Regions from separate parts of the Ferrovibrio sp. GW821-FHT12F09 genome, predicted to be linked through region 1. Evidence: predicted binding sites of a transcription regulator. Region 1 holds the regulator's gene; the other holds the start of a gene.
The links. The regulator PhoB, encoded in region 1, activates phosphate uptake and scavenging genes when phosphate is short. The targets are predictions, from matches to a motif close to TNTCATAAAACTGTCA.
Positions count from the first base shown of each region.

Region 1 (10,467 bases):
GGCGGTCGCCTCGCAGTCGGCGCTCGCCGCCGGCCTCGTCATGGGCATCATGATTATCCCGTTCGTTTCCTCGCTGTCGGACGACGTCATCAACGCCGTGCCGCAGAGCCTGCGCGATGGTTCTTACGGACTTGGCGCCACGCAGTCGGAAACGATCAAGCGGGTTATTCTGCCTGCCGCACTGCCGGGCATCGCGGCGTCGGTCATCCTCGCCTTCAGCCGTGCGCTCGGCGAAACCATGATCGTGGTGATGGCGGCCGGCCTGGCTGCCAACCTGACGGCCAATCCGCTGGCAGCCGTCACCACAGTAACCGTGCATATCGCCTCGCTGCTGGTCGGCGACCAGGAATTCGACAGCCCCAAGACGCTGGCCGCCTTCGCCCTGGGCCTCGTGCTGTTCATCGTCACGCTCAGCCTGAACATCGTTGCCCTGCGCATCGTCAAGAAATACCGGGAACAATATGACTGATATTCTCGCCGATACTGTTCCGAATACGGCGCCGACTGCCGTGTCGCCCGGCATACACATGACCGAAGAGGCCAGAAACCGCCTCAAGGCCCGTTATGCCTCTGAGCGCCGCTTCAAGCTGATCGGTCTGGCCGCCATCCTGTTCTCGCTGGCGGCGCTGGTGATCCTGCTCGTCACCATCGCCTCGAACGGCTTCACCGCGTTCCAGCAGACCCATATCCGGCTGGATCTGCAGCTGAGTGCCGAACAGATCGCGCCGGTTGGTACCACCGATACCCGCAAGATCATGCAGGGTAATTACGGCGGCATCATCCTGGAGACGCTGCAGAAGAAGTTCCCTGAGGCACAGTCTCGCGGCGACCGCCGCCGTCTGCAGGCCTTGGTCAGCTCCGGTGCAGAGTCGCAGGTTGCCCGCATGGTGGTTGCCGATCCGACCCTGATCGGTCAGACCATCAAGGTCTGGCTGCCCACATCTTCGGATATCGATGTCTTCGTCAAGAAGCAGGTCGATGTCAACGCACCGGAAGACCAGCGCCGGGTCAAGGACAACCAGGTCCGCTGGATCGAAACCCTGCGGTCGACCGGCGATCTGGAATTGCAGTTCAACACCCGCTTCTTCACCGGCGCCGACAGTCGCGAACCTGAACTGGTCGGTGTCTGGGGCGGCGTGGTGGGATCGTTCTTCACCCTGATCGTAACCCTGGTTGTCGCTTTCCCGCTGGGCATCATGGCGGCGATCTATCTGGAAGAATTTGCCCCGAAGAACCGTTGGACCGAAGTCATCGAGGTCAACATCAATAACCTGGCTGCCGTACCATCCATCGTTTATGGCCTGCTTGGCCTGGCCGTCTTCATCGGGTTCTTCGGTATGCCGCGATCGGCGCCGCTGGTCGGTGGCCTGGTGCTGGCGCTGATGAGCCTGCCGGTGATCATCATCGCCTCCCGTGCCGCCCTGCGTGCCGTGCCGCCCTCGATCCGCCAGGCCGCCATGGGCCTTGGTGCCTCGCCGCTGCAGGTGGTGCTGCATCATGTGCTGCCGCTGGCCATGCCGGGCATTCTCACCGGCACGATCATTGCCATGGCTCATGCGCTGGGCGAGACCGCGCCGCTGCTGATGATCGGCATGGTCGCCTTCATCGTCGATATCCCGGCTACACCGGTCGATGCCGCCACCGTGCTGCCGGTGCAGATTTTCATGTGGGCTGACAGTTCGGAGCGTGGCTTTGTCGAAAAGACTTCGGCAGCCATCATCGTCCTGCTGGTCTTCCTGTTGCTGATGAACCTTGCCGCCATTCTGCTGCGCAAGAAATTCGAACGCCGCTGGTAGGCCTGACGCGTGAAGCCACACCCCAATTCGGAGCCATAAGGATTTTTCATGCAGAACGGTAACGGCGTCGATCTCCGCCAGTCCGAGATCGAAATCAAGATGGTGGCGCAGAAAGTCGGCGTCTTCTATGGCGAGAAGCAGGCGCTGCGCGACGTCGACCTCAATATCCCGGCCCGCGCCGTCACGGCGCTGATCGGCCCGTCGGGCTGCGGCAAGTCGACCTTCCTGCGTTGCCTCAACCGTATGAACGACACCATCCGCGACTGCCGCGTGGTCGGCGATATCCGCCTCGACAGGCTGGATGTCTACGACAACAAAGTCGATGTGGTACAGCTGCGCGCCCGGGTCGGCATGGTCTTCCAGAAGCCGAACCCTTTCCCGAAGACGATCTATGAAAACGTCGCCTACGGGCCGCGCATTCACGGCCTGGCTGAAAGCAACGAACATCTCGATCATATCGTCGAGACTTCGCTGAAACAGGCCGGCCTGTGGAAGGAAGTCGGCAATCGCCTGCAGGAATCTGGTACCGGCCTGTCGGGCGGCCAGCAGCAGCGTCTGTGCATCGCGCGTGCCATTGCCGTGGCGCCAGAGGTGATCCTGATGGATGAGCCCTGTTCGGCGCTGGATCCGATCGCTACCGCACATATCGAAGAGCTGATGGACGAACTGCGTGAGCAGTACACCATCGTCATCGTGACCCATTCGATGCAGCAGGCAGCCCGCGTCTCGCAGAAGACTGCCTTCTTCCATCTGGGCAATCTGGTCGAGACCGACGATACCAAAGTGATTTTCACGAACCCCAAGGATGAACGCACCCAGGGGTATATTACCGGCCGCTTCGGCTGATCGCGAAAGAGGACAGTCCAATGCCGCAACATATCGTCCAGAGCTATGACGAAGAGCTGAAAAAGCTCTCCACCCTCATCGTGCAGATGGGTGGGCAGGCTGAGTCGCAGCTGTCCGGCGCCGTCGAGGCTGTGGTGAAACGCGACAGCGAACTGGCCAACGCCGTTGTGCTCAATGACGCCAAGATCGATCTTCTGCGCAACCAGGTCGACGATTTCGCCGTTGAGCTGCTGGCCCGGCGTCAGCCCCTGGCCAATGACCTGCGGGTGATTGTTTCTGCGCTGCGGATTTCCTCGGAGATCGAGCGTATCGGCGACTATGCCAAGAATGTCGCCAAACGCGCTGTGGCGCTGAACCAGGCGCCCCTGGTGCGTCCGGTACACGCCATCCCGCGCATGGCGGCGCTGGTCCAGGCGCTGATCAAGGACGTGCTCGACGCCTATATCACGGCGGATGCAGCCAAGGCCGATGCGGTCTGGGCCCGTGATGAGGAGGTGGACGAGCTTTACACCAGCCTGTTCCGCGAGTTGCTGACCTATATGATGGAAGATCCGCGTTCGATCACCAGCAGCACGCATCTTCTGTTTATTGCCAAGAATATCGAGCGCATCGGTGATCACGCCACCAATATCGCGGAGCTGATCCATTATACGGTGACGGGCGAAATGCAGAAGGAAGACCGTCCGAAGGGCGACGATACGGCTTATGCCGTGGTGAATGCGCCGGGAGGCCAGCGATGAATATTGCAATCAAGCCGCGCGTCCTTGTCATCGAGGATGAAGCCGCGCTGCTAGCACTGCTGCGCTATAACCTCGAAAAGGAAAATTACACCGTCGACGAGGCGATGGACGGCGAACAGGCTCTGCTGAAGGTGGCCGAGCATATGCCGGACCTGATCCTGCTGGACTGGATGCTGCCGCGTCTGTCCGGCCTGGAAGTCTGCCGCCAGCTGCGCCGCGATCCCAATGCCCGCAACGTACCGATCATCATGCTGACGGCGCGGGGCGAGGAGGCCGACCGCGTGCGGGGCCTGGATGCCGGGGCCGACGATTATATCGCCAAGCCATTCTCGCCGAGCGAGTTGCTGGCCCGTATCCGCGCAGTGCTGCGTCGCATCCGGCCGGCGCTGGCAGAGGAGGTGCTGACCTATGGTGGCCTGGTGATGGATATCGCCACCCACAAGGTCACGCGCAACAGCCGCGATGTGCATCTTGGCCCGACGGAATTCCGCCTGCTGCGCTATTTCCTGGAGCATCCCGGCCGCGTGCTGTCGCGCGACCAGCTGCTGGATGCGGTCTGGGGGCGCGACATCTATGTCGAACAGCGTACCGTCGACGTGCATATCCGCCGACTGCGCAAGGCGTTGAACGGGAATGGCGAAAGCGATGTGATCCGCACCGTGCGGTCGGCCGGCTATGCGCTTGAACTATCCTCTGCCACCGCGGCCGCCATGGCCTGACAGGATCTCATGGCAAAGAAAAAGCCGGCCGTTTCGCAACGGCCGGCTCTTTTTGTCTCTGCCGCAGTGCGCTTTAGCGGCGGCCGATCTGTTTCTTCATGGCGGCGAACAGGGCATCCACCTTGCCGCCGTTATTCTGGATGACGGATTCGAACTGCTGGCGCTGGGTGAAGGCCATTGACACGCCTTCCACCACCACATCGGTCACCAGCGGTTTGCCGTTCTTCTCATGCGTCTTCCATTCGACACGGATCGGCGGGCCGTTCGGGCGGACGATCACGGACTCCACCACCTGTTCACTGCCGGCAGATTTGACACCATCGCGGACATCGAGGGTCTCGCCGTTATATTGCGACAGCAGCTGGGAATAGACCTTCACCAGGTAATCTTCGAACAGGCTGTTGTATTCTTGGCGCTGCGCATCGGTCAGGCCGCGGTTGTAGCGGCCGAGGCAGAACTGGCCGACCGCCTCAAGATCGAGATGGGTGCTCAGCAGGGTGCGAACCAGCGCTTCACGCTTTTCCGTTGTTAAAGAGCGATCGCCCAGCGCCTTCATGGTGTCGCCGCCGGTCTCGCGAATGAATTGATCGGCCGCTGCTGCCCGGGCTGAGCCGGAGGGCAGGAGGGTGGCCAGCGCCAGGATGGCACCGGCAAGGATCGCGAAACGACGGGAAAGCAGGGCGGTCGGCATGGGGAATCCCGGCTAAGAGGCGGAAGGGAATAGTTTTTTCGCTGGCAAATGCGGCATTAAAGCGGCCGAACCATAGCCTGACGGCGGCGGGAAGGCGATGATTCTTTTTTTACAGGGTAGTTAGCTCTACACAAATACATAAAGATATGTTTATATCATTTACATGACCATGGAGTCGCCCCTGACCCTCGATATTCTGATGGCCGCGTTGCGCGCCGCGGCCGAACCCACACGCCTGCGCCTGCTGGCGCTTTGCGCCCAGGGCGAACTCACCGTTTCCGAACTGACCCAGATTCTGGGCCAGAGCCAGCCGCGTGTCTCGCGCCATCTGAAGCTGCTTTGCGAGGCGGGCTTGCTGGAACGCGTGCCGGAAGGCACCTGGGCCTTCTACCGTGTTGGCGACCGGCTGCCCGGTGCGCCGCTGGTGCGTGCGGTGAGTGGCCTGTTGCCGCCGTATGATGCCACGCTGGCGCGCGATGCCGAACGTCTTGCTGCCGTGAAGCGGGCCCGTGCCGAGGCTGCCGAGCGCTATTTCCGCGACAACGCCGCGCAGTGGTCGGCGATCCGTTCGCTGCATGTGGATGAAGCCCAGGTCGAGGCCGCCGTGCTGCGTCTGCTGGCCCAGGGCGGAGCCATAGAAGACCTGCTGGATATCGGCACCGGCACCGGCCGTCTGCTGGAAATTCTCGGCCACAAGGTCAAGCGCGGCCTGGGCGTCGATCTGAGCCGCGACATGCTGAGCATTGCTCGTGCCAATCTGGAGCGCGCCGGGATCAAAAACTGCCAGGTGCGCCAGGCCGACATGTATGCCCTGCCGCTGGACAATGCCAGCGTGGATGCCGCCGTGATCCATCAGGTGCTGCATTTCGCCGATGAGCCGCAAAAGGCGATCCAGGAGGCCGTGCGAGTGCTGCGTCCCGGCGGCCGTCTGGTGATCGTCGATTTTGCGCCGCACGATCTGGAAGACCTGCGCAACCGCCATGCGCATCGCCGGCTGGGTTTTGCCGATGCCGAATTGCGCGGCTGGTGCGTCCATGCCGGCCTCGATGTCGAGCCGGCCATCGCCTTGCCCGGACAATCGCTCACCGTTCATGTCTGGCACGCGGTCAAGCGTAGTGCCGCCCTGTCTCCCTCGCAGAAGAGTGCCGCAGAATGACGCTCCCGGAACCCAACGCTCATGCCGCCCGCCGGTCTGGTCCGCTGAAGGTCTCGTTCGAATTCTTCCCGCCGAAGACCGCGGAGATGGAAGAGAGTCTGTGGCGCAGTGTCACTCGCCTGGCGCCGCTTGATCCGCGCTTCGTCTCGGTCACCTATGGCGCTGGTGGTTCCACGCGCGAGCGCACCCATAACACCGTCGTGCGTATCCTGAAGGAAACCGGCCTCAGGCCGGCGGCACATCTCACCTGTGTCGGCGCTTCCAAGGGCGAGGTCGATGAAGTCGCTCAGCACTACTGGCAGGCTGGCATCCGCCATATTGTGGCGTTGCGCGGCGATCCGCAGGAGGGCACCGGCGGTTTTGCACCGCATCCGCAGGGCTATGCCAATTCCACTGACCTGATTGCCGGCCTGAAGAAGATCGGCGATTTCGAGATCAGCGTCGGCTGTTATCCGGAAGGCCATCCCGATACCGCCTCGCCGCGCGTCGAGTTGGAGCATCTCAAGCGCAAGGTCGATGCCGGTGCCACCCGCTGCATCACGCAGTATTTCTTCGACACGGATGTGTATTTCCGCTTTCTCGACCGGGCGCGCTCGGCCGGCATCACCGTGCCGATCGTGCCGGGCATCCTGCCGGTCACCAATTTCCGCCAGGTGGTGAAATTCTCGGCCGCCTGTGGCGCCAGCGTCCCGGCCTGGATGGCCGACCAGTTCGATGGCCTGGACGAAGACCCGGAGACCCGCCGCATGGTGGCGGCGCATCTGGCCGCCGAACAGTGCCGCCGCCTGCTGACAGCCGGCATCGACGAATTCCATTTCTATACGCTGAACCGCGCCGATCTCACCTATGCGATCTGCCATGTGCTTGGCGTGCGGCCGAAGCCGGCCATTGCCGGAGAGGCGGCCGCCTGATGTTCGACACCGCCGAAATCCGCAAGGCCCGCCGCGCCCTGCTGAGCAAGACCGCCAAGGAGCGTATCCTGGTGCTGGATGGCGCCATGGGCACCATGCTGCAGCGGCGCAAGCTGACCGAGGAGGATTATCGCGGCGATCGCTTCAAGGGTTCGAACAGCGACCTCAAGGGCAATCACGATGTGCTGAACATCACGCGGCCCGATGTGATCCTGGCCGTACACAGGGAATACCTGGACGCCGGTGCTGACCTCATCGAGACCAATACCTTCAGCGGCACCTGGATCAGCCAGGGCGATTACCACCTGGAGGCTGCTGTCCACGACATCAACCTGGAAGGCGCGCGGCTGGCGCGCCAGGCCGCCGATGAATATACGGCGAAGGATCCTTCGAAGCCGCGTTTTGTCGCCGGCGCAATCGGGCCGACCAACCGCACGGCCTCGCTGTCGCCCGACGTGAACCGTCCGGATTTCCGTAATATCTCGTTTGATGAACTGAAGGACGCCTATAAGGAACAGGCGCGTGGCCTGGTCGAAGGCGGCGCCGATCTGCTGTTGATCGAAACGGTATTCGACACGCTGAATGCCAAGGCCGCGGCCTTTGGCGTCTATGAGCTTTTCGACGAGTTGGGCGAGGAATGGCCCATCATGATCTCGGGCACCATTACGGATCTTTCCGGTCGCACGCTCTCGGGCCAGACCACGGAAGCCTTCTGGAATTCGTTACGGCATACCAAGCCGTTTTCGGTCGGCCTCAACTGTGCTTTCGGCGCCCAGCAGATGCGCGCCTATATCGCCGAGTTGAGCCGTGTCGCCGATGTGCCGGTCAGCGCCTATCCCAATGCCGGCTTGCCCAACCAGTTTGGCGAATATGACGAGCCGCCGCATGAGACGGCCGAGCATCTGCGCGAATGGGCCGAGCATGGCCTGGTGAACATCGTCGGTGGGTGCTGTGGCACCACGCCGGACCATATCAAGGCGATCGCCGACAGTGTGAAGGGCGTGAAGCCGCGCCGCATCCCGACCATCCCGCCGCAGCTTCGCCTCAGCGGCCTTGAACCCTTTGCCGTGCCTGCCGCATGACCGATATCGACGAGTCTTTTTCCCCCGAGTCTGAAAACCGTGGCTTCAATGGCCCGGTCTTCATCAATATCGGCGAACGCACCAACGTCACCGGATCGGCGAAATTCCGCAAGCTGATCCTGAGCGACGATTACGATGCGGCGCTGACGGTTGCGCGTCAGCAGGTCGAGAATGGCGCCCAGATCATCGACATCAACATGGACGAGGGCATGCTCGACTCCAAGGCGGCGATGATCAAATACCTGAACCTGATCGCCTCCGAACCCGATATCTCGCGCGTGCCGATCATGATCGACAGTTCCAAATGGGATGTGATCGAGGCTGGCCTGAAATGCGTGCAGGGCAAGGCCATCGTCAATTCGATCAGCATGAAGGAGGGCGAAGAGGCTTTCCTGATGCATGCCCGCAAGGTGCGGCGTTATGGCGCCGCCGTCGTGGTCATGGCTTTCGACGAACAGGGCCAGGCCGATACGGCCGATCGCAAATACGAAATCTGTGCCCGGGCCTACAAGCTGCTGACGGAAGAGATCGGATTCCCGCCGGAAGACATCATTTTCGATCCGAATATCTTCGCGGTTGCCACCGGCATCGAGGAGCACAACAACTATGCGGTCGAATTCTTCGAGGGCGCCAGGCGCATTCGCGAGAACCTGCCGCATTGCCATATCTCGGGCGGCGTCTCGAACGTGTCCTTCTCCTTCCGCGGCAACGAGCAGGTGCGCGAGGCAATGCACGCCGTGTTCCTGTATTACGGCATGCAGAACGGCATGGACATGGGTATTGTCAATGCTGGCCAGTTGCCGGTTTATGAAGACATCCCCGCCGAACTGCGCGAGCGCGTGGAAGACGTGCTGCTCAACCGCCGGCCCGATGCGACCGAACGCATGCTGGAAATCGCCGAGCGCTTCAAGGGCGGCGGCCGGACCCAGGAAATTGACATGTCCTGGCGCCAGAAGGATGTGCGCGCCCGCCTGACCCATGCCCTGGTGCATGGCATCGCCGATTTCATCGATGAAGACACCGAGGAAGCCCGCCATACGGTGTCCAAGCCGCTAGAGGTGATCGAAGGCCCGCTGATGGACGGCATGAACGTGGTCGGCGACCTGTTCGGTGCCGGCAAGATGTTTCTGCCCCAGGTGGTGAAATCCGCCCGCGTGATGAAAAAGGCCGTGGCCTATCTGCTGCCGTTCATCGAGGCCGAGAAGAACAGCGGCCCGGTCAAGACCAATGGCAAGGTGCTGATGGCCACGGTGAAGGGCGACGTGCACGATATCGGCAAGAACATCGTTGGCGTCGTGCTCCAGTGCAACAATTATGAAGTCATCGACCTTGGCGTCATGGTGTCCTGCGCCCGCATCCTGGAAGAGGCGAAGAAGCAGAAGGTCGACATTATCGGCCTCAGCGGGCTGATCACGCCGAGCCTGGACGAGATGTGCTATGTCGCCAGTGAGATGCAGCGCGAGGGCTTTGCCCTGCCGCTGCTGATCGGCGGCGCAACGACGTCGAAGGTCCACACGGCCGTCAAGATCGCACCGAATTACAAGGGTCCGGTGGTCTATGTCACCGATGCCTCGCGCGCGGTGGGCGTCGCCGGCCGTCTGGTTTCGGCCAATGACAGTCCGGTCTATGCCGGCGAGATTTCCAGCGAATACGAAAAGATCCGCGAGATTCACGCGCGCGAACGCAATACCGGTCCGCGCCAGAAGATCGCCGATGTCCGTCGCAACAAGGCAAAGATCGACTGGGCCGGCTACCAGCCGCCGCAGCCGAAATTCCTCGGCACCCGCGTATTCGAGGATTATCCGATTGCGACGCTGATCGACCGCATCGACTGGTCGCCGTTCTTCGCGTCCTGGGAATTGCGCGGCAAGTATCCTGATATCCTGAAAGACCCGGTGGTGGGCGAAGCGGCCACCAATCTGTTCAAAGATGCGCGGGCCATGCTGAAGCGCATCGTTGAGGAAAAGCCGATCAAGGCCAGCGCCGTGATCGGTTTCTGGCCGGCCAACCAGGTCGATGACGACGACATCGCGCTCTATGCGGAACCCGGGCAACCCGCCGAGGTGGCGCGGCTGCATATGCTGCGCCAGCAGATGAAGCGCGACCGTGATCGCGCCAATCATTGCCTGGCCGATTTTGTCGCACCGCAGGGCAGCGGCATCACCGATTATGTCGGCGCCTTCGCCGTCACTGCCGGCATCGGGCTGGATGACTGGATCAAGCGCGAGTTCACGGCCAAGCAGGACGATTATTCCGGTATCCTGGCCCAGGCCCTGGCCGACCGTCTGGCCGAAGCCTTTGCCGAGCATATGCACGAGCGCGTGCGCAAGGAATTCTGGGGCTATGCCGGCGATGAAGCCTTGAGCAACGAAGACATGATCGCCGAGAAGTATCGCGGCATCCGTCCGGCGCCCGGCTATCCGGCCTGTCCCGACCATACCGAGAAGGCCACGCTGTTCGGTCTGCTCAAGCCGACCGAGACCATCGGCATCACGCTGACCGAAAGCTTTGCCATGTGGCCTTCGG
Region 1 covers NZ_JBXAPZ010000001.1:2,041,452-2,051,918, forward strand. The annotation lists gene pstC (phosphate ABC transporter permease subunit PstC) at 1-469, shown strand, start outside; gene pstA (phosphate ABC transporter permease PstA) at 462-1,796, shown strand; gene pstB (phosphate ABC transporter ATP-binding protein PstB) at 1,845-2,642, shown strand; gene phoU (phosphate signaling complex protein PhoU) at 2,663-3,382, shown strand; gene phoB (phosphate regulon transcriptional regulator PhoB) at 3,379-4,101, shown strand; gene AC1ROB_RS10170 (MlaC/ttg2D family ABC transporter substrate-binding protein) at 4,175-4,792, opposite strand; gene AC1ROB_RS10175 (ArsR/SmtB family transcription factor) at 4,962-5,948, shown strand; gene metF (methylenetetrahydrofolate reductase [NAD(P)H]) at 5,945-6,859, shown strand; gene AC1ROB_RS10185 (homocysteine S-methyltransferase family protein) at 6,859-7,941, shown strand; gene metH (methionine synthase) at 7,938-10,467, shown strand, end outside.

Region 2 (10,467 bases), 540 kb from region 1:
CCATGACCCATCTGGGCGGCGATACCAAGAAGATTAACCCGCTGTCGCCAGTTGATCTGGTGATCGATCACTCGGTGATGGTGGACCACTCCGCGGCCAAGAGCGCGTTCCAGAAGAACGTGGACCTGGAATACGAGCGTAACGGCGAACGCTACGCCTTCCTGCGTTGGGGCCAGACCGCCTTTGACAACTTCCGCGTCGTGCCGCCGGGCACCGGCATCTGCCATCAGGTGAATGTCGAATACCTGGCGCAGACGGTGTGGACCGGCCTGGACGGCAAGAACGAGGTTGCCTACCCGGATACTCTGGTCGGCACCGACAGCCACACCACCATGGTGAACGGCCTGGCTGTGCTGGGCTGGGGCGTGGGCGGCATCGAAGCCGAAGCCGCCATGCTGGGCCAGCCGATCTCCATGCTGCTGCCGGAAGTCGTCGGCTTCCGCCTCTCGGGCAAGCCGAAGGAAGGCACCACGGCCACCGACCTGGTGCTGACCGTGACGCAGATGCTGCGCAAGAAGGGTGTCGTCAACAAGTTCGTCGAATTCTACGGCCCCGGCCTGGACGAGCTGTCGCTGGCCGACCGCTGCACCATCGCCAACATGGCGCCGGAATACGGCGCCACCTGCGGCTTCTTCCCGGTCGACGAAGAGACCATTGCCTATCTGAAGGCCAGTGGCCGCGACACCGATCGCGTCAAGCTGGTGGAAGCCTATGCCAAGGCCCAGGGTCTGTGGCGTACCTCCAAGTCGCCGGATCCGGTCTTCACCGATACGCTGGAGCTGGATCTCTCCACGGTCGAGCCCTCGCTGGCCGGCCCGACCCGTCCCGAAGGCCGCGTGCCGCTGAGCCGGGCCGCGGTCGAGTTCAAGGACGCCATGGGGAATTTCTACGGCAAAAAGACCGCCGTCGACTTCCGCGCCAAGGTTGAAGGTTCAAACTTCGACCTCGGCCATGGTGACGTGGTGATCGCCGCCATCACCTCTTGCACCAACACCTCGAACCCGAGCGTGCTGCTGGGTGCCGGCCTGCTGGCGCGCAATGCCCTCAAAAAGGGCCTGACCACCAAGCCGTGGGTCAAGACCTCGCTGGCACCGGGCAGCCAGGTGGTTACTGACTATCTGGCCAAGTCGGGTCTGCAGAAGGACCTTGATACCCTGGGCTTCCAGGTTATCGGCTATGGCTGCACCACCTGCATCGGCAACTCCGGTCCGCTGCCAGACAACATCTCGAAGGCCATCACCGATAACGACTTCGTCGTCGGCGCCGTGCTGTCGGGCAACCGCAACTTCGAAGGCCGCGTCCACCCGCTGACCAAGGCGAACTACCTCGCCTCGCCCATGCTGGTGGTGGCCTATGCGCTGGCCGGCAACCTCAATATGGACGTCGCCAACGAGCCGCTCGGCTATGACAAGAAGAACAAGCCGGTCTACCTGAAGGACATCTGGCCCTCGAACAAGGAAATCGCCGCCAACGTGCGCAAGTACGTGACCCCGGCGATGTTCAAGAAGCGCTATGCCGACGTGTTCAAGGGCGATCCGAACTGGCGCAAGATCAAGGTCGAGGGTGGCCAGACCTACGGCTGGGACAACAAGTCCACCTATGTGCAGCATCCCCCGTATTTCGAGGGTATGAGCGCGACGCCGTCGGCGATCACCGACGTCAAGGGTGCACGCCTGCTGGCGATCCTGGGCGACAAGATCACCACCGACCACATCTCGCCCGCCGGTTCGATCAAGAAGGATGGTCCGGCCGGCAAGTACCTGACCGACCATGCCGTGCCTTATGCCGACTTCAACTCCTACGGTGCCCGTCGCGGCAACCACGAGATCATGATGCGCGGTACCTTTGCCAATATCCGTCTCAAGAACGAGATGGTGCCCGGCACCGAAGGCGGCATCACCAAGCACATGCCGGCCGGCGAGGTCATGTCGATCTACGACGCCGCCATGAAGTACAAGGCCAGCGCCACGCCGCTGGTGATCGTGGCCGGTAAGGAATACGGCAACGGCTCGTCACGCGACTGGGCGGCCAAGGGCACCATCCTGCTGGGGGTGAAGGCCGTGATCGCCGAAAGCTACGAACGTATCCATCGCTCGAACCTGGTGGGCATGGGCGTGCTGCCGCTGCAGTTCCTCAACAACACCACGCGCTTCGATCTCAAGCTCGACGGTTCGGAGAAGTTCGACATCTCCGGCATCGCCGTGGGCCTGAAGCCGCGCATGAAGACGCCGGTGACCATCACCCGCGCCGACGGCTCGACCCAGACCATCGAGGTGCTCTGCCGCATCGATACCCTGGACGAGATCGACTACTACAAGAACGGCGGCATCCTGCATTACGTGCTGCGCAACCTGGCCAAGGCTGCTTAAGCGCAATACTGCAAACTGCAGATACGAAAACGGCCGGGGAAACCCGGCCGTTTTTTATTGTCCTGTTCCCGACAAGATCATTTCAGGTCGATCAGCTCGACATCGAAGATCAGCGTGGCATTGGGCGGGATCACGCCGCCGCCGGCGCCCTGGGCACCATAGGCGAGGCCCGGCGGAATGATGAGCGTGCGTTGGCCGCCGGTCTTCATGCCGACGACGCCTTCGTCCCAGCCCTTGATCACGCGACCGCCACCGAGCGGGAAGGCAAAGGGCTGGCCGCGCGTGCGCGAGGAATCGAACTGGCGGCCCTTCTCGCCGGCGATGTAGAGCCAACCGGTATAATGCACGGAGGCCGTCTGGCCAGGCCGGGCCGTTTCGCCATTCCCGACTTTGACATCGACATAGCGCAGGCCGCTGGACGTGGTGACTTCCTGCTGGGCCGCAGCCGGCAGGGCGGCCAGCAGACCGGAAACAACAGCAGCGACAGCAAAAACGCGACGAGACAGAGACATTACCGGTAGCTCCTCAGGGATTGTGATGCGGGAAAATTGCCGTCGGAATGCGGCGACAGCGTGGCAGGGCGCCCGCATCAGCGGACGCTGACCAGCTCGATCTCGAAAAACAGCGTGGCGTTCGGCGGGATGATGCGACCGTTGCCGCGAGCGCCATAAGCGAGATAAGGCGGAATGATCAGGGCGCGTTTGCCGCCGATCTTCATATAGGTAACGCCCTCATCCCAACCCTTGATCACCTTGCCCTGGCCGAGGGCGAATTCGAACGGCTGGCCGCGCTTGTAGGAACTGTCGAACATCCGGGTCGGCTTGTTATTTTCCCATATCCACCCGGCATAGTGCACGGACACCATCTTGCCCGGTTCGGCCTTGGTGCCGGTTCCGACCACGACATCGCCGATGCGCATTCCAGACGCAGTCTGGCGCAGGTTTACGGCCTCTTGCTTACCGCCAAGGCCGATCGCCCCCAGCAATGATGAAAGCACTCCCATATCTTGATGATACCAAGCAAATTTACCGCTGCCCAGAGTTGTCACAGCCTGTCGCCCCTAGCGACTCGCGGGAGCCGACGAGTCGACTACAGCGGCTCAATCCACCGTTGCGGGGCAGGTCGCATTCATCGAGTCGTCAATTAATCCGTATCAAGATTAATATTTGCCGTGGCCGATATGGCCAGATCGATGCCCTCGGCCGCCAGGAAGCCGCCCATATGCTCGCGCAGTTCGGCCCAGCGCAGGATTTCCAGCCGGCCATCGGCATGCTCGACCAGGGCTGTACAGCTTTCGACCCAATCGCCATCGTTGCAATAGAGGATGCCGTCGATCTCGCGGATTTCGGCATGGTGGATATGCCCGCAGACCACGCCGTCCACGCGACGGCGCCGCGCCTCTTCGGCAATGGCCTGCTCGTAGTCGGAAATGAACTCCACCGCATTCTTGACCTTGTGCTTCAGATAGGCCGACAGCGACCAGTAAGGCAGGCCCATGCGGCGGCGGATGTGGTTGAACCAGGTGTTGAGATCAAGCGCAAAGCCGTAGGCGGCATCGCCAAGCAGCGCCAGCCATTTGGCGCAGGTCACAATGCCGTCGAAATGATCGCCATGGGTAACCAGAAGCTGCCGCCCGTCCGCCGTCTGGTGAATCGCTTCAATCTGGACAGTAATGCCGCCGAACTGCAGCCCCACCCCCTCGATAAAATCGCGCAGGGCCTCATCATGATTGCCCGGCACATAAATGACCTCGGTGCCTTTGCGCGCCTTGCGCAGCAGCTTCTGCACCACGTCGTTATGGCTCTGATTCCAGTACCAGGAGCGTTTGAGCCGCCAGCCGTCGACGATGTCGCCGACCAGATACAGCGTGTCGGACTCGGTATGTTTAAGGAATTCCAGCAGCAGATCGGCCTTGCAACCGCGCGTGCCCAGATGGATATCAGAAATCCATATGGTGCGGTAACGGGCGGGAAAGAGCGCCATGTTCATCGGTCACCTGCTGGTGAATCGCCATGTTCGGCAATGCGTTGGCGGGGAAGATGAATCCTGCCTCTTATGAAGTCCCGTGAATTTTCAATGACCGATGTGACGGTTTGGCGACACTCCCCGATCGGTCAAAAAAGCCAAAGAAAAAGGGCCTGCCACATGTAGCAGGCCCTGAATCCTCAATCCTGTCAGAACAGGATCAGACGGCTTCCTTGAGCACCTTCGAGGCGCGGAAGGCAACTTTCTTGGAGGCCTTAATCTTGATCGGCTCGCCGGTCTGCGGGTTGCGGCCGATACGGGCGGCGCGCTTGCGGACCTGCAGAATACCGATATCGCCCATGCGGACGCGCTCGCCCTTCTTCAGCGACTTGGTGATGGCGGCGAAGAAGTCCTCGAACAGGGCGAGGGTCAGCTTCTTCTGCAGCTCATGCTTCTCGGCCAGCGTGGAAGCGATCTGCTTCGCGGTGACGGTAACCGTCTTGGTGGCGGCAGCTGCCTTAGCCATGATTTCTCTCCTCAGAGTTGATGCGTCAGATGTTGTTTTTCAACGAATCGGGGGTTGATTCCCGAATCCTGCATAGCACCGCCCTCGGGTTTTGCCCATCGGGGAATGCATAAAAATCCGCTAGACATGCGGTTTTCTGACCACTCGGGCGAATCGGAACCGCCAAACACGCGGGTTTATGGCACCCGGCACCGGCCCGACATGCAATTCAGCCCCGGCTGGCGCGAAATTTTGACGCGACCAGAAAGCTCAAAACCGACAGGATACCGCAACCGACCATGGTCCAGATCATCGGATACTCGCTCGGGTCGTGATCCTGGCCATACCCGACCAGCAGGGCAGCAGCGGCTCCGACAAGCATCTGCAAGGCCCCGGAGAGGCCGGCCGCAGCCCCTGCGGCACGCGGGTTGACCGAGACTGCCCCGGCGGTGCCATTGGGCAGGGTGAGGCCATTGGACACCGCCACGACCATCATCGGCAAGAAGATGCCGGGAAGACTGAGGGCACCCAGCCAACTGGTCAGGGACAGGGCCGCAATGCCAAGCACTCCGGTCAGTGCGCCGGCCGCGAGCATGCGGTTGATACCCACCCGTGCCGCAAAGCGCCCGGTGAAGAAATTGCCGATCACATAACCAACCGAAACCACCACAAACCACAGACCGTAATCCGAGGCCGGATGGCCCATGACGGTCACCACCACGAAGGGAGCACCGGCAATGAAGGCGAAAAACACCCCGGAGGTGAAGCAGGTCTGTAACGCATAACTGCAGAACAGCGGCGAGCGCAGCAGCATGGCATAGCCACGCAAGAGCGAGGCAGCCCCCTCGCCTTCGCCCCGCTGCGCCAGGGTTTCAGGCAAGGTCAGGATCACCCAAACAAAGACGCCCAGGCCAACCAGGCTGCAAAACCCGAAGCTGGTGCGCCAACCCGCCATGGTATCGAGATAGCCGCCAAGCGCCGGAGAGAGCATCGGCGCCAGACTCATCGCCATCGCCACATAGCCAATCATGGCAGCCGACCGATCACGATCATAGAGATCGCGGATGATCGCTCTTGCCAGCACCAGTCCGGCACAGCCGCCAATGGCCTGCAGGGCACGCCCGAGCATCAGAAGGGTAATCGATGGTGCCGCCACGCAGGCCAGGCTGCCGACACAATAGATGCCCAGCCCCCAGAGCAGTACCGGCCGCCGCCCGTACCGGTCGCTGAGTGGTCCATAGACCAACTGGGCAGCGCCCATCCCGACCAGATAGAAGGTGAGCGTCATCTGCACCAGGCCGTAATCAACGGCGAAATACTTCGCCAGGCCAGGCATGGATGGCATGAAAATGTTGAGTGCCATCGGCCCAAGCGCCGACATGGCGACAAGGATGGCAACGGAAGGCTGGCGGCGGGCCGGGGGAGCGGACATCGGGACGCGATACAGGAGCAACGGAATGAGACGCACCATATAACGCCGATCATGGCGCGAACCAAGCCGCGGGTCAGTGCGATATCCGATATAAGTCAGCTCATACAGCCTTGCGCCATCACCTTGCGGCGCAAGTCCGCCCGCAGTCCGCCATTAGAAGACGGGAGGCCGCAAACGAGGCAGCCTCCCGCGATCCAAGCGTTTACTGGCCAGACCAGCTATTCAGAACTTCCCGCTTACCCTTGCGCTGGTCTTCTGGCGACAGCTTGTAGTTATGCCCGAAGGGTGCAGATTCGAATGAGCCATAACTGGGATTGGCGATCATGATCCATTCACGGCCCCAGCGCTCCTTGTTGTCCGTGAATATCTTCAGCCTTTCCGCCTCGCTGCCGCGGAAGCCATCGTGAAAATCCCCGAAATTATCGCCGATATTGAGCAGCACGCGATATTCAGCCGTAACAACCGCTCGCCGCGTGCCTTTGACCGAACCCCACTCGGGTTTCTTCCGCGCGGACAGGAAAGTGTCGACATTGCCACCCATGGGGAAGCCATATTTTTCCATGACCTTGCGGGTTGCCGGCTCTTCCTCGAAGGTGCGGTTGCTGATGTAGAAGACCTTCACGCCTTTGGAGTCAGCGTATTTCGCGAAATCGACAGCGCCATCAATCGGCGTCGAAGTCTGCGAATTCACGAAGGTCGTCCAGGTTTTCGGATCGAACGTCTTGTCGTTCAGCACCATCCAGGCCTGATAACCGGAATTGTCGAGGAGCGTCTCGTCGATGTCGAGGATGACCGCCGGCGGCAATGCCTGGAAATTGCCGGTCTGCTCGGCCGGGGCTGCCGTCCAGGATTTATCGGCCAGGGCCTGGTCCAGTCGAATTCTGGCCAAGGTGAAAGCCGTCAGCGCGTTGGCTTTATATTCAACAGACCGCTGCATCCACAACGTGGCATTCAGGTTGTCATGCGGCGCCGGACCATCGGTCGCGAAAGCAGACGTCGCAGCAAGCACCAAAGCCGCTGCCGCCATCAGGGATCGTATGTGATGTGTTTTACCCATAACCTTGCCCTCCTGTTTTCCCAATAAAATGTTACAATCTCTGCGCTTTCGATGCGCGAACTCGCTGTTTCAGGCCGTCCCGCAGATCGGCATCGGCGAATGCCGCGTCCAGAGCTGTTTCGGTAATCGCCGTCAGCGCGGCGGCATCGAGGCCGAAATCAATCACCGCCGCAGCATATTCCCGCCCGATCGAAGTCTTGAAGAAGGGCGGATCATCGGAATTGAGGGTAACCCGCACACCGGCATCGAGCAGGCGGCGCAGCGGATGCGTGGTGACATCCGGGTAAAGGCCCAGTGCCAAATTGCTGCCGGGACAAACCTCCAGCGTGATGCCACGACGTACCAGATCCCGGACCAGGGCCGGATCTTCGCTGGCCCGCACGCCATGGCCGATGCGGGCAACCGGCAGGCAGCGGATCGCATCGCGCACGCTCTCCGGGCCGCCCACTTCCCCAGCATGCACTGTGCAGGGATAACCCGCATCGGCTGCCATCCGGAAAGCTGGTGCAAAATCCTCACACCGGTATTGCAGTTCATCGCCGCCCATGCCGAAACCGACAACATAGGGATGCGGTTCTGCAATCATGCTCCGCACCACAGCGCCCGCACGATCCGGTCCCAGATGGCGCACGCAAGTCACGATGATTCGCCCGACAATATCGAATTCGGCATGGGCAGCGTCGATTCCGGCAGCCAGACCCGCCAGATGATCGGCGTAGCTCATGCCGACGGCCGCAGCATGATCGGGTGAAGAGAAAACCTCGACATAGACCGCGCCTTCGGCGGCGCAGTCGGCGAGGTAGCGGTACATGATATCGCGGTAATCTTCCGGCCGGCGCAGGCAGGCGCTGGCGCCGTCATAGGCCCGCAGGAAGCTGCCGAAATCATGCCAGGCATAATCCGTATCGCCATGAAAGAGGTCGTCAGCCAGAATGATGCCGTTCCGCGCCGCGATATGGCGCACCAGTTCCGGCGCGATCGCCCCTTCGATATGGCAATGCAGCTCGGCTTTCGGCAAGGCTGCGATACTCATGCGAAACCCCGGGGCGGCAGATCCGGTCGCTGCAGCCAGTTCTCGGCCGGATAAGCCGCCACGCCATCGATCAGATGCAGGGCATAGGCATGACGCGGCAGCGTCGAATGGTTGGCGCCACTCGCATGGGGCAGCAGGCCATGCAGAACGATCAGGCTGCCGCGCGGCGCTTCCAGCAGCACCGGATCGGTCGACGGCCAGGGTGCAGGAGACTCATCGACCATGCGGGCCGTATTGCCCTCCCGGACGAACCGTTGCCGCAGCGGGCCGCGATGCCCGCCGGCCAAAGCGACCATGCAACCATTCTCGGCTGTGGCATCATCCAGAGCCAGCCAGAAACCGACGACACTGGAAGGTCGGGTGTAGAGGAAGCTCGCATCCTGGTGCCAGCCAACCTCTGCGCCGATCTGCGGCTGCTTGAAGATATACATCGACTGCAGCAATACCGGCGCCTGCAGGCCAAGATCGGCAGCCAGCGCCGCACAGTGCGGGGAACGGGAAAAAGCGTTAAAAACGGGATCAAGATCATGCAGCGCATGGCCGACCTTGTTAATCGTCAGCGCCTTGTCGCGGGTCAGATTGCCGGATGCATCGAAAGCGTCGGGCTCGAAGAAGAACCGGACCTTGTCGCCAGAATGCAGAAAATAGCGATCATCGCCATGGGACTGGTCGGCAGCCGAAAACACGGTGCGGATGCCGGCCGGATCGAACTGCTCCACCAGAACCGCCATGCGCTGCTGCAGGGCATCGCAGTCCTGAGATGTCGCAAAGCCATCCAGGATCAGGAAACCGTCACGAGCGAAAGCCGCTTTCATATCAGCGTCGAGACGCCCATCCGGCCGGGCTGCGAAACGCTGCCGCGCAGGTGTGGCGATGGAGGCTGCAATCGTCATGGGAAACAGGGTTCGCCATATTTTAGCGGGGCGATCCCAAAATGGCCTGCCAGAGTCTGCCCCATATCGGCAAAACTACGACGCAAGCCCAGATCGCGGCTATGCAGGCCAGGACCAAACCACAGCATCGGCACATGTTCACGCGTATGATCACTGCCGGGCCAGGTCGGATCACAGCCATGATCGGCCGTGATCAGCGCAAGATCACCGGGCCGCATACGAGCCTGAAATTCTGGTAAACGCCGGTCGAAGGCTTCCAGGGCGGCGGCATAGCCGGCCACATCGCGGCGATGGCCGAACAGGCTGTCGAAATCGACAAAATTGACAAAGACCAGGCTGTTATCGGCGGCCGTATCAGCCTGTGCCAGCAATGTGTCGAACAGAGCCATATTGTCTTTGGCGGCAATCTTCTGCGCGATGCCGCGATGGGCAAAGATATCCGCAATCTTGCCGACCGAAATTACCTGACGGCCGGATGCCGTCAACCGATCCAGCAAGGTGTCGTCATGTGGCGGTGTCGTCAGGTCTTTTCGGTTGGCGGTGCGCTGGAAGGTATCGGGCGTTTCACCGATAAACGGCCGGGCAATCACACGGCCGATATTGAAGGGCTCCAGCAGCGCCTTGGCTGCCTTACAGACGTCATACAGACGTTGCAGACCGAAATACTGCTCATGCACCGCAATCTGGAACACCGAGTCCGCCGAGGTGTAACAGATCGGTTTGCCGGTACGGATATGTTCCAGCCCCAGCTCCTTGATGATCTCGGTGCCGGAAGCATGGCAATCACCAAGAATCCCGGGCAGGTCGCACCGTTGCATCAGAGCAGCGATCATGTCCGGCGGGAAGCAGGGCGTGGTGCGCGGAAACAGGCCCCAATCAAACGGCACCGGCAAACCGGCCATTTCCCAGTGGCCGCTCGGCGTGTCCTTGCCGACACTGCATTCAGCCGCGCAGCCATAGGCGCCGGTAATTGCGCCGTCGAATTCCAGTCCGGGCGGCACGCGTCCGGTGCTGGTCCTGGCGGCCAGGCCAAGACCAAGGCGCGCGAGATTGGGGAGATGCAGCGGGCCCTGGCGCAGGCCCGGCTTGTCGGCCCGGCCATTGCTGCACCAGTCCGCAATATGGCCAAGCGTATCAGTACCCAGATCGCCATAGGCTTCGGCATCGCCGGCAGCGCCCAGGCCAAAGGAGTCCATCACCAGAATAAATGCGC
Region 2 covers NZ_JBXAPZ010000001.1:1,502,800-1,513,266, reverse strand. The annotation lists gene acnA (aconitate hydratase AcnA) at 1-2,369, shown strand, start outside; gene AC1ROB_RS07505 (FKBP-type peptidyl-prolyl cis-trans isomerase) at 2,447-2,881, opposite strand; gene AC1ROB_RS07500 (FKBP-type peptidyl-prolyl cis-trans isomerase) at 2,959-3,417, opposite strand; gene AC1ROB_RS07495 (UDP-2,3-diacylglucosamine diphosphatase) at 3,513-4,358, opposite strand; gene AC1ROB_RS07490 (HU family DNA-binding protein) at 4,555-4,860, opposite strand; gene AC1ROB_RS07485 (multidrug effflux MFS transporter) at 5,069-6,271, opposite strand; gene AC1ROB_RS07480 (5'-nucleotidase, lipoprotein e(P4) family) at 6,474-7,298, opposite strand; gene add (adenosine deaminase) at 7,360-8,361, opposite strand; gene AC1ROB_RS07470 (phytanoyl-CoA dioxygenase family protein) at 8,358-9,254, opposite strand; gene AC1ROB_RS07465 (phosphopentomutase) at 9,251-10,467, opposite strand, start outside.
Region 2: a site for PhoB is predicted at 4,456-4,471, ahead of AC1ROB_RS07495 (UDP-2,3-diacylglucosamine diphosphatase). Genes of this name have one in related genera too.